2 regions of the Hoeflea sp. 108 genome follow, and region 2 is predicted to be linked to the other one. Evidence: riboswitches for the same ligand, from Rfam matches in the RefSeq annotation. Region 2 holds a riboswitch; the other holds the start of a gene.
What was found. A riboswitch is a leader RNA that binds a small molecule or an ion and turns the genes downstream of it on or off. The one in region 2 is predicted to bind glycine.
Positions count from the first base shown of each region.

Region 1: another riboswitch for glycine. It lies ahead of B015_RS0127855 (D-amino acid dehydrogenase); the one in region 2 lies ahead of gcvT (glycine cleavage system aminomethyltransferase GcvT).

Region 1 is NZ_KB890025.1:415,018-419,361, reverse strand. Features, by position in the region: gene B015_RS0127860 (malate synthase G) at 1-1,248, opposite strand, end outside; gene B015_RS0127855 (D-amino acid dehydrogenase) at 1,258-2,511, opposite strand; glycine riboswitch at 2,657-2,759, opposite strand; gene B015_RS0127850 (amidohydrolase family protein) at 2,826-4,265, opposite strand.
Region 2 is NZ_KB890024.1:2,257,925-2,262,268, reverse strand. Features, by position in the region: gene B015_RS0111065 (DUF1345 domain-containing protein) at 1-210, shown strand, start outside; gene B015_RS0111060 (cytochrome b/b6 domain-containing protein) at 344-1,207, shown strand; gene B015_RS0111055 (molybdopterin-binding protein) at 1,209-2,000, shown strand; glycine riboswitch at 2,145-2,231, shown strand; gene gcvT (glycine cleavage system aminomethyltransferase GcvT) at 2,380-3,480, shown strand; gene gcvH (glycine cleavage system protein GcvH) at 3,485-3,853, shown strand; gene gcvP (aminomethyl-transferring glycine dehydrogenase) at 3,868-4,344, shown strand, end outside.

The sequences.
Region 1 (4,344 bases), on a different contig from region 2:
GATCTCGACGGCAAAGGCCACTTCCTCGGGGCCATGCATCTTCGGCTTGACGACATACATCGAACCGGCACGGCTGTTCATGCGGCGGCCATGGGCGCCGACGTCGTGCAGGGCGATCAAAGCGGTAACAGCCGCATCCATGATGCCCTCCGGCACCTCGTGGCCGTCGCGGTCGTGGATCGCAGGATTGGTCATCAGGTGGCCGACATTGCGCACCAGCATCAAGGAGCGGCCGGGCAGCGAGACAGTCCTGCCATCGGCGCCGGTGTACTCACGGTCGGCATTGAGCTTGCGGGTAACCGGCCTGCCGCCCTTGTCGAAGGTTTCAGACAGATCGCCCTTCATCAGGCCGAGCCAGTTGCGGTAAACGGCAACCTTGTCTTCGGCGTCCACCGCCGCAACCGAATCCTCGCAGTCCTGGATGGTGGTCAAGGCCGATTCCAGGATCATGTCGGAGATGCCGGCCGGATCGGACTTGCCGATCGCACTCTCCCTGTCGACCACGACCTCGACATGCAGGCCATTCTTCACCAGCAGCACCGCATCGGGATTGGCAGCAGCACCACGATAGCCGGCGAACTGTTTTGCGTCGCGCAGCGCAACCGCGCCTGAAGCGCTCGCAAGCTTCAGCTGCCCGCCCTCGACCGCAAGCCCTGTCACGTCCGACCAGCTGCCCTGTGTCAGCGGCGCGGACGCGTCCAGAAACGCCTTGGCCCAGGCGATGACCTTCTGACCGCGCCTGGGATTGTAGCCCCTGGTCTTCTCGGCACCATCGCTGTCGGGGATCGCATCGGTGCCGTAGAGCGCATCATAGAGCGAACCCCAGCGGGCGTTCGCAGCGTTCAGCGCGTAACGCGCATTCATCACAGGCACCACCAGCTGCGGGCCGGCAACCGTGGCGATCTCGGGGTCGACATTCTCGGTGGTCACCGCAAAGGCCGGACCTTCCGGGATCAGATAGCCGATGTCGGACAAAAACGCCTTGTAGGCGGCCATGTCGTGCGGGGCGCCGTGCTTGCGGTACCAGGCGTCGAGCTTCAGCTGGAAGTCGTCGCGCTTCTCAAGCAAAGCCCGGTTCTTCGGCCCGAGATCATGCACGATGTCGGCAAAACCCGACCAGAACGCATCCGCATCCACACCCGTCCCAGGCAGAGCCTCGGCAACGACAAAGTCGTGCAATTCCCGAGAAATCGAAAGGCCGTCGACAAAGACGCTGTCATCAACCCGGTTCATCATGTTCATCGTCATAACTCCAGTTCAGGCCGCGATCGCAGCGTCGGCGCGGAACTCGCCCGAAATGGTTTCCGCGACCATCTGGGCTGTGGCTGCCGACAGCGTCCAGCCGAGATGGCCATGGCCGGTGTTGTAGAACACGCCCTGCTGGCGGCCCTTGCCGACCCTCGGCATCATGTTCGGCATCATCGGCCGGAGGCCAGCCCAGGGCACGACCCTGTTGGTGTCGACATCCGGGAACAGCGTGCGCGTCCAGTCGACCAGCGGCCTGACGCGGTCATCGCGAATGTCGCGGTTCATGCCGTTGAACTCGGCCGTGCCAGCGACACGAAAGCGCCCTGCCCCCAAACGGCTGGTGACGATCTTGGCGCGGTCGTCGAGCAGGCTGACCCAAGGCGCAGCAGCCTGGCTGCGCTCGTCGTCGAGATGCACGGTGATCGAGTAGCCCTTGACCGGATAGACGTTGACCCGGTCGCCAAGCATCGCCGCGAAATGGCGGCTGGCGGCACCGGCGCAGACAACGATGCCGTCGGCCTCGACGACCCTGTGGTCGGGCTGGCCGTCGGCACCTGACGTCGTGTAGCCGATGCAGAACACGCCGTCCCTGGCGATGCGGTCGACAGAGGCATCGAAGACGAAACGCGCGCCGCGGCGCTCGCAGGCCTTGGCGAGGCCGAAGGTGAACTTGTGGATGTCGCCGGTCGAATCCGACGGCGTGTAGAAGCCGCCGTGGAAATCGCCATGCAGCGTCGGCTCGATCGACTTTACTTCCTCAGCCGTCACCGGCCGGCGGTCGAGCCCGCCCTCGACCAGCATCGCATTGACCTTCAGCGCATGCTGGAAGCTCGGTCTGTCCCAATAGAAATGCAGGATGCCGCGGCGGACATGATCGAAGTCGATGTTCTCGCGTTCGGCGATGGCGAACAGGTGCTTGCGCGCGGCAATCGCCAGCCGCGTCGTCTCCACCGTATTGTCGCGATAATTGGCGATGTTGGAGACGAATTCAGCCAGCCAGGCATATTTGTGCCAGGTCGGCCTGGGGTTCATCAGCAGCGGTGCATCGCTGCGCAGCATCCACTTGAGGCCCTTGAGCAGCGTCGACCAATGGTTCCAGACCTCGGCGTTGCTGGCCGACAGCTGGCCGCCATTGGCGAACGATGTCTCCATCGCAGCATAACGCTGGCGGTCGACGACGGTGACCTGGTAGCCACGTTCCAGAAGGGCATAGGCGGTGGTGACGCCGGTGATACCGGCGCCGATAACGGCAATATGGGGCATTTCACTCTCCGCGATCAAAGTTGGGCGCGGGCCGAAACCCGCTGTTTTCCCCAATCTGTCGCTGTACCTGAGAGCTTAACCGCACCGGCCCGACCGCTGCGGCTTTCCCCTTCGGTGGACGCTCGTGGCGCCTCTCTCCAGATCGTTCAACTGCATGGTCACTTTTGCCTGAGAGTTTCCTGGGGGGTTGCTCCGTCGGCGTCGGCCGGTGTCATCTTGCAGCGGCCGATCTCTCCCATGCAGCCTCTTGAACGCGTGTCTTCATAGCTGGTGCCAAGCCCTTCCGCAACGTGAGGCACGGAAGGGACTGGCCATCAGTTGCCTTCGTCGTAAAGCGTCGTAGTCGTCTCGACGCCGTGCTCGTGCAGGCCCGCACGCACCACTGCGGCAGCGGCGAGTTCGCGCGCCTTACGGCGAATGCCGGCCTCGTCGACGCCCTGGACCTTGCCGTCGGCATAGACTGCCTTGCCGTCGACCCATGTCTGGGTGATCGAAGCGGTCGACGCAGAGAACACCAGCGCCTGCAGCGGATCGTAGAACGGTGTCCACTCGACATGGTCGAGATCGAACAGGATGAAGTCGGCCTTCTTGCCGATCTCCAGCGAGCCGATCTCGTCGTCCCACATCAGGGCGCGCGCGCCTTCGATGGTCGCGGCACGCAGGGCGTCGCGGGCGGTGAAGACGTCGGGCTTCAGCCGCGCGTCCTTGAACATGCCGGCGACGACCAGCATCTGGCGCATCAGGTTCATGTTGCCTGCAGCCGACACGCCGTCGGTGCCGAGGCCGACCTTGACGCCGGCCCGGACCATCTCGGGATACTTGCCGATCGACGTTGCGCCCTTGCCGAGTTTGAATGAAGAGCACGGGCAGAAGGCGACGCTGGCGCCACGTTCAGCCAGAAGCTTGACCTCCTCGTCCGACACCGCCGCGCCATGGGCGATGACCAGGTTCTTGCGGATGCCGCCGGCATTGTCGACACGGGTGATCGGCCAACAGCCATACTTGCTTTCGCAGACCTTGGCCTCCTCGATCGAGGTCGCCAGGTGATAGGTCGTGCCGACGCCCAGCTTCTCGGCCAATGCCACGGCGCCGACATGCAGTTCGAGACTACAGGGCTCCTTGCCCTCGATGTTGACCCAGCAGCGGGCACGACCGTCGAGCGTATTGTTGTAGCGCAGCACGTTTTCCTCGAGCACCTTCAGCGCCGTCTGCGCATCGGGGAAGAAGTGGTGCTCGGCCATCTCCTCGGTCCAGCCGCGCGGCAACTCCGCCGGACGGTTGTCGGCGGCGTGACGGCCGGTGATGCCGCGGATGCCGGTCTTGTCCATGGCACGGATGACGATGCCGGGATCGTATTGAGAGCCCATGTCGAGGAAGCAGGTAGTGCCACAGCGCAGCATCTCGGTGATCCCGAGCAGCGCGCCCCAATATTCATCCTCTTCAGTGATATGGGCGTAGAAGGGCTTTGCCCAGTGGAACACCCAGGCACGGGTGTTGAGATTGTCGGGGAAGACCGCGCGGGAAAGGGTCTCCGACAAATGCACATGGCTGTCGACGAAGCCTGGGCACATGCCCAGCATGGTGCCGTCGATCACCTTGTCGAAGCTTTTGCCCTTATGGCGCGCGGCCACCTCACCGGCAGCTCCGATGTCGGCGATGCGGTCGTTCTCGACCACCACGCTCGCATTGCGCAGCACCGTGTCGTTCTTGTCGACGGTGAAAGCGAAGTTCAGATTTTCGATCAGCGTGCGCATGCGGCTCCACCCAATGCTCTACTCACGGACTCCTCCAGATCGCGTCGCCGGTCCGTGACGGCGAAGCGACGTCTTGCTT
Region 2 (4,344 bases):
GGATTGATCTTTCCGGGCACTGAACGCCCCTGCGGCTGGGACTTCCTCTACTTTTCCATCGTCATCGGCATGACCGCCCAGACGGCGGATACCAACATCTCATCGACATCGATGCGTCAGGCGGCGATGGCCCACTCGGTGCTGTCGTTCTTCTTCAACACCATCATCGTCGCCGCTGCCGTCAACCTGGTGGTTTCGCTCGCCAGTTGACTTCACGTCGAAGTCATCGCCTGCAACGAAACCCTGACCTTGCCACATCCGTAATTCGACCGAGATAAGCGCTCAGCGGGCAACATCCCGTAGCGCCCGACGGAGGTCAGCTACGATGGAAAGCCAGGCTCTCATGGAACACGACGTGGACGGCCAGCCAGCCGACGCGACGGCGGGCGAACTGGTCTATCGCCAGACGCGGTGGACACGCTTGACGCATTGGATCTGGGCACTGTGCCTGTTCTTCCTGCTGCTCAGCGGCCTGCAGATCTTCAACGCGCATCCTGCACTCTATATCGGCAGGCAATCCGGCTTCCAGTTTTCGAACAGCGTCCTCGTCATCGACGCGGCCGATACGGCTACGGGAACAACGGGTTACACCGAGATATTCGGAAATAGATTCAACACGTCCGGCGTGCTTGGCCTGTCCGGCCCGGCAGACAATCCAAGTGTGCGCGCGTTTCCCGCGTGGGCGACGATCCCCTCGAGCCAGGACCTGGCTACCGGGCGCGTGGTGCATTTCTTCTTCGCCTGGCTTTTGTCCTTCACGCTGCTTGCCTGGCTGATCGGCAGCATCTGGAACGGCCACCTGCGCCGCGATCTGGTGCCGACCGCTACCGATCTGCGCAACCTGCCCAAGGACATCTCCGACCATGCCAGGCTGCGCTTTAACCACCGGCGGGAATACAACACACTGCAGAAGCTGACCTATGGCGGCGTGCTGTTTGTGCTGCTGCCACTGATGATCCTGACCGGGCTCGCCATGTCGCCGAGCATGAATGCGGCCGTGCCGTTCCTGACCGACATGCTGGGCGGCCGGCAAACGGCACGCACCATCCACTTCGCCACCATGCTGCTGCTGGTTGCCTTCTTCTTCGTCCACATACTGATGATCCTGGCTGCAGGCCCGATCAACGAACTGCGTTCGATCATCACCGGCTGGTACCGCACCGATCCGCCCGCACATGACGGCAAGCCTGCCGAGGGGAGCGACTGACATGGCCAAGTTCCAGCTCAACCGCCGCCGCTTCCTCACCGCCGCCTCGCTCGGCCTGTCAGGCGCGGCATTGTCCGGCTGCGACGCATTCGACTTCCTCGTCGATCGCGACAACAAGGTCCGCAATTTCCTCGGCGGAGCAAACGACCTGACCTATCGCGCGCAGCGGCTGGTCGCCGGGCGCAACAGTATGGCGCAGGAATACCGCGAGGCCGACATACGCCAACCGCAGCGGCCGAACGGGGTAACCTCCCCCGACGACGCGACTTACAAAGCGCTTCTCGCTAACGACTTCGCCGACTGGCGGCTGGAGGTGACGGGACTGGTCGAAAAGCCGATGTCGCTGAGCCGGCAACAGCTCATGAACATGCCGGCACGCACCCAGATCACCCGCCACGACTGCGTCGAGGGCTGGAGTTGCATTGCCAAATGGACCGGCGTGCCGCTGTCTCTGGTGCTCGACGCGGCCATGGTGAAACCCAGCGCCCGTTACGTCGTTTTCCACTGCCTCGACACCATCGAAAACAGCCTCTCGGGCGAGGTGAAATATTACGGCTCGATCGACCTGGTCGATGCCCGCCACCCACAGACGATCCTGGCCTATGGCGTCAACGGCAAGCCGCTGCCGGTCGAGAACGGCGCGCCGCTCAGGGCCCGTGTCGAGCGCCAACTCGGCTACAAGATGCCGAAATACCTCAAGGGTATAGAACTGGTCGACAGCTTCGGCGCGATGGGGCTGGGCAAGGGCGGTTATTGGGAAGACCGCGGCTACGACTGGTATGGCGGCATCTGACGCCGGCCTCCACGCAGCCATGCAAGCAAGACTACCCGAACGGGTGAATCGTCACCATCTATCAGGTGAATAAGCACTGCGCGGAGAGGTGACAAAGTGTCGTCGTTGGGATATTGACGACTCGTCTGGGGCCTTTGCGGGCTCCACCTGTTTGCGGGAGAGAGCAGCGAAAGCTGACGCCGAAGGGGAAATCGCCCGAAATCTCTCAGGCAAAAGAACCGTAAGCAGGAAGGACACTCTGGAAAGTCGGGACCCTGGTCCCGCGCCGAAGGTGTAAGCGCTGCCGACAGAGTTCCGGAGCGCGAGTCTCTCAGGCTTCAGACAGAGGGGCACGGAATGGCCGCCACAGCGGCTGGACACGTGCGACTCTGGAGAAGACATGACGGGCGACCATACCAACCAACTACCCCTTGCAGACCTGCATACAGCAGCTGGTGCGCGCTTTGGCGCGTTCGCCGGCTGGAACATGCCGCTGACCTATCCCGCCGGCGTGATGAAGGAACACCTTCACACCCGTGAGCATGTCGGCCTGTTCGACATCTCCCACATGAAGCTGTTCCTGGTCACGGGAACGGGTGCTGCCGACCTCATCAACCGCGCCTGCCCGCTCGATGCGCGCGCGCTTGAGACAAGGCAGTCGAAATACACCTTCTTCCTGACCGAGGCCGCCGGCATCATCGACGACCTGATCATCACCCGCCTCGGCGACGAGCGCTTCATGGTGGTGGCAAATGCCGGCAATGCGGCGACCGACGAGGCGCATCTGCGCGCGCTGGCCAAGGATTTCGATGCCAACATCGAGCCGCTCGACCGCGTCTTCATCGCGATTCAAGGCCCGGAAGCAACTGCCGTGCTCGAAAAGGTCGGCATCGCCACCGACGAGCTGTTCTTCATGCAGGGCTTCGAGCCACGCGCCAACTGGTTCATGAGCCGCTCGGGCTACACCGGCGAGGACGGTTTCGAGATCGGCCTGCCGGAAGCAGATGCCCGCGAGTTGCTCTCCAAGCTTCTCGCCGACGAGCGCGCCATGTGGATCGGCCTTGCCGCCCGCGACAGCCTGCGTCTTGAAGCCGGGCTGTGCCTGCATGGCAACGACATCACGCCCGACAACGATCCGGCAAGTGCCGGCCTGATGTGGGCGATCCCCAAGGACCTGCGCGCTGAAGGCAATTTCATCGGCCGCGCGGCCCTTGCAACAATCCTCGCCGAAGGCGCCAAGCAAAAGCGTGTCGGACTGAAGCCCGAGGGGCGCCAGCCGGTGCGCTCGGGCGCTGAACTGTTCGACGCCGACGGCGCCCTGGTCGGCCGCGTCACTTCGGGTGGCTTCGGCCCGTCCGCCGGCTTCCCGGTCGCAATGGGCTATGTCTCCGCTTCGCTGGTCAAGGCCGGCACCCGAGTCTTCGCCGATGTCCGCGGCACAAAAGTGCCTGTCGACGTCCATTCCCTTCCCTTCACGCAGCATCGCTACCGCAAAGGATAATTTCATGACCAAGACCTATTTCACCGAAGATCACGAGTGGATCCGCGTTGAAGGCGACATCGCCACCGTCGGCATCACCGACTACGCCCAGGAACAGCTCGGCGATCTGGTCTTCGTCGACCTGCCGGAAGCCGGCCGCAAGCTCGCCAAGGGCGACGTCGCCGTGGTCGTCGAGTCGGTCAAAGCCGCTTCGGACGTCTATGCGCCGATCGACGGCGACATCACCGAAGCCAATGCCACGCTCTCTTCCGACCCGGCACTCGTCAATTCGGCTGCCTCCGGCGACGGCTGGCTGTGGAAGATGAAGATCGCCAATGCGGGCCAGCTCGACGGCCTGATGGATGAAGCGGGCTACAAAGCCCATATCGGTTGACAGGATCGCCTGAGATGACCACTGCACCTTATCCCTTTTCGGCCCGTCACATCGGGCCCGGCGCGGCCGATACCCGCGCCATGCTCGCCGCCATCGGCGTGCCCTCGGTGGAAACGCTGATCTCGCAGGCCGTGCCGAAGTCGATCCGTCTCGACCGCGCGCTCAACCTGCCCGCGCCAGCATCCGAGCATGAAGCGCTCGCCGAACTCGGCGAGAAGATGGGTCGCAACAAGGTGCTGAAGAGCTTCATCGGCGCCGGCTATCACGGCGTCAACGTGCCGCCGGTCATCCAGCGTAACCTGTTCGAAAACCCGGCCTGGTACACCGCCTACACGCCTTACCAGGCCGAGATCAGCCAAGGCCGCCTGGAACTGCTGTTCCACTTCCAGACCCTGGTTGCCGAACTCACCGGCCTGCCGGTGGCGTCCGCTTCTCTGCTCGACGAAGCGACTGCGGTTGCCGAGGCCGTGGGCATTGCGCTGCGCCATCAT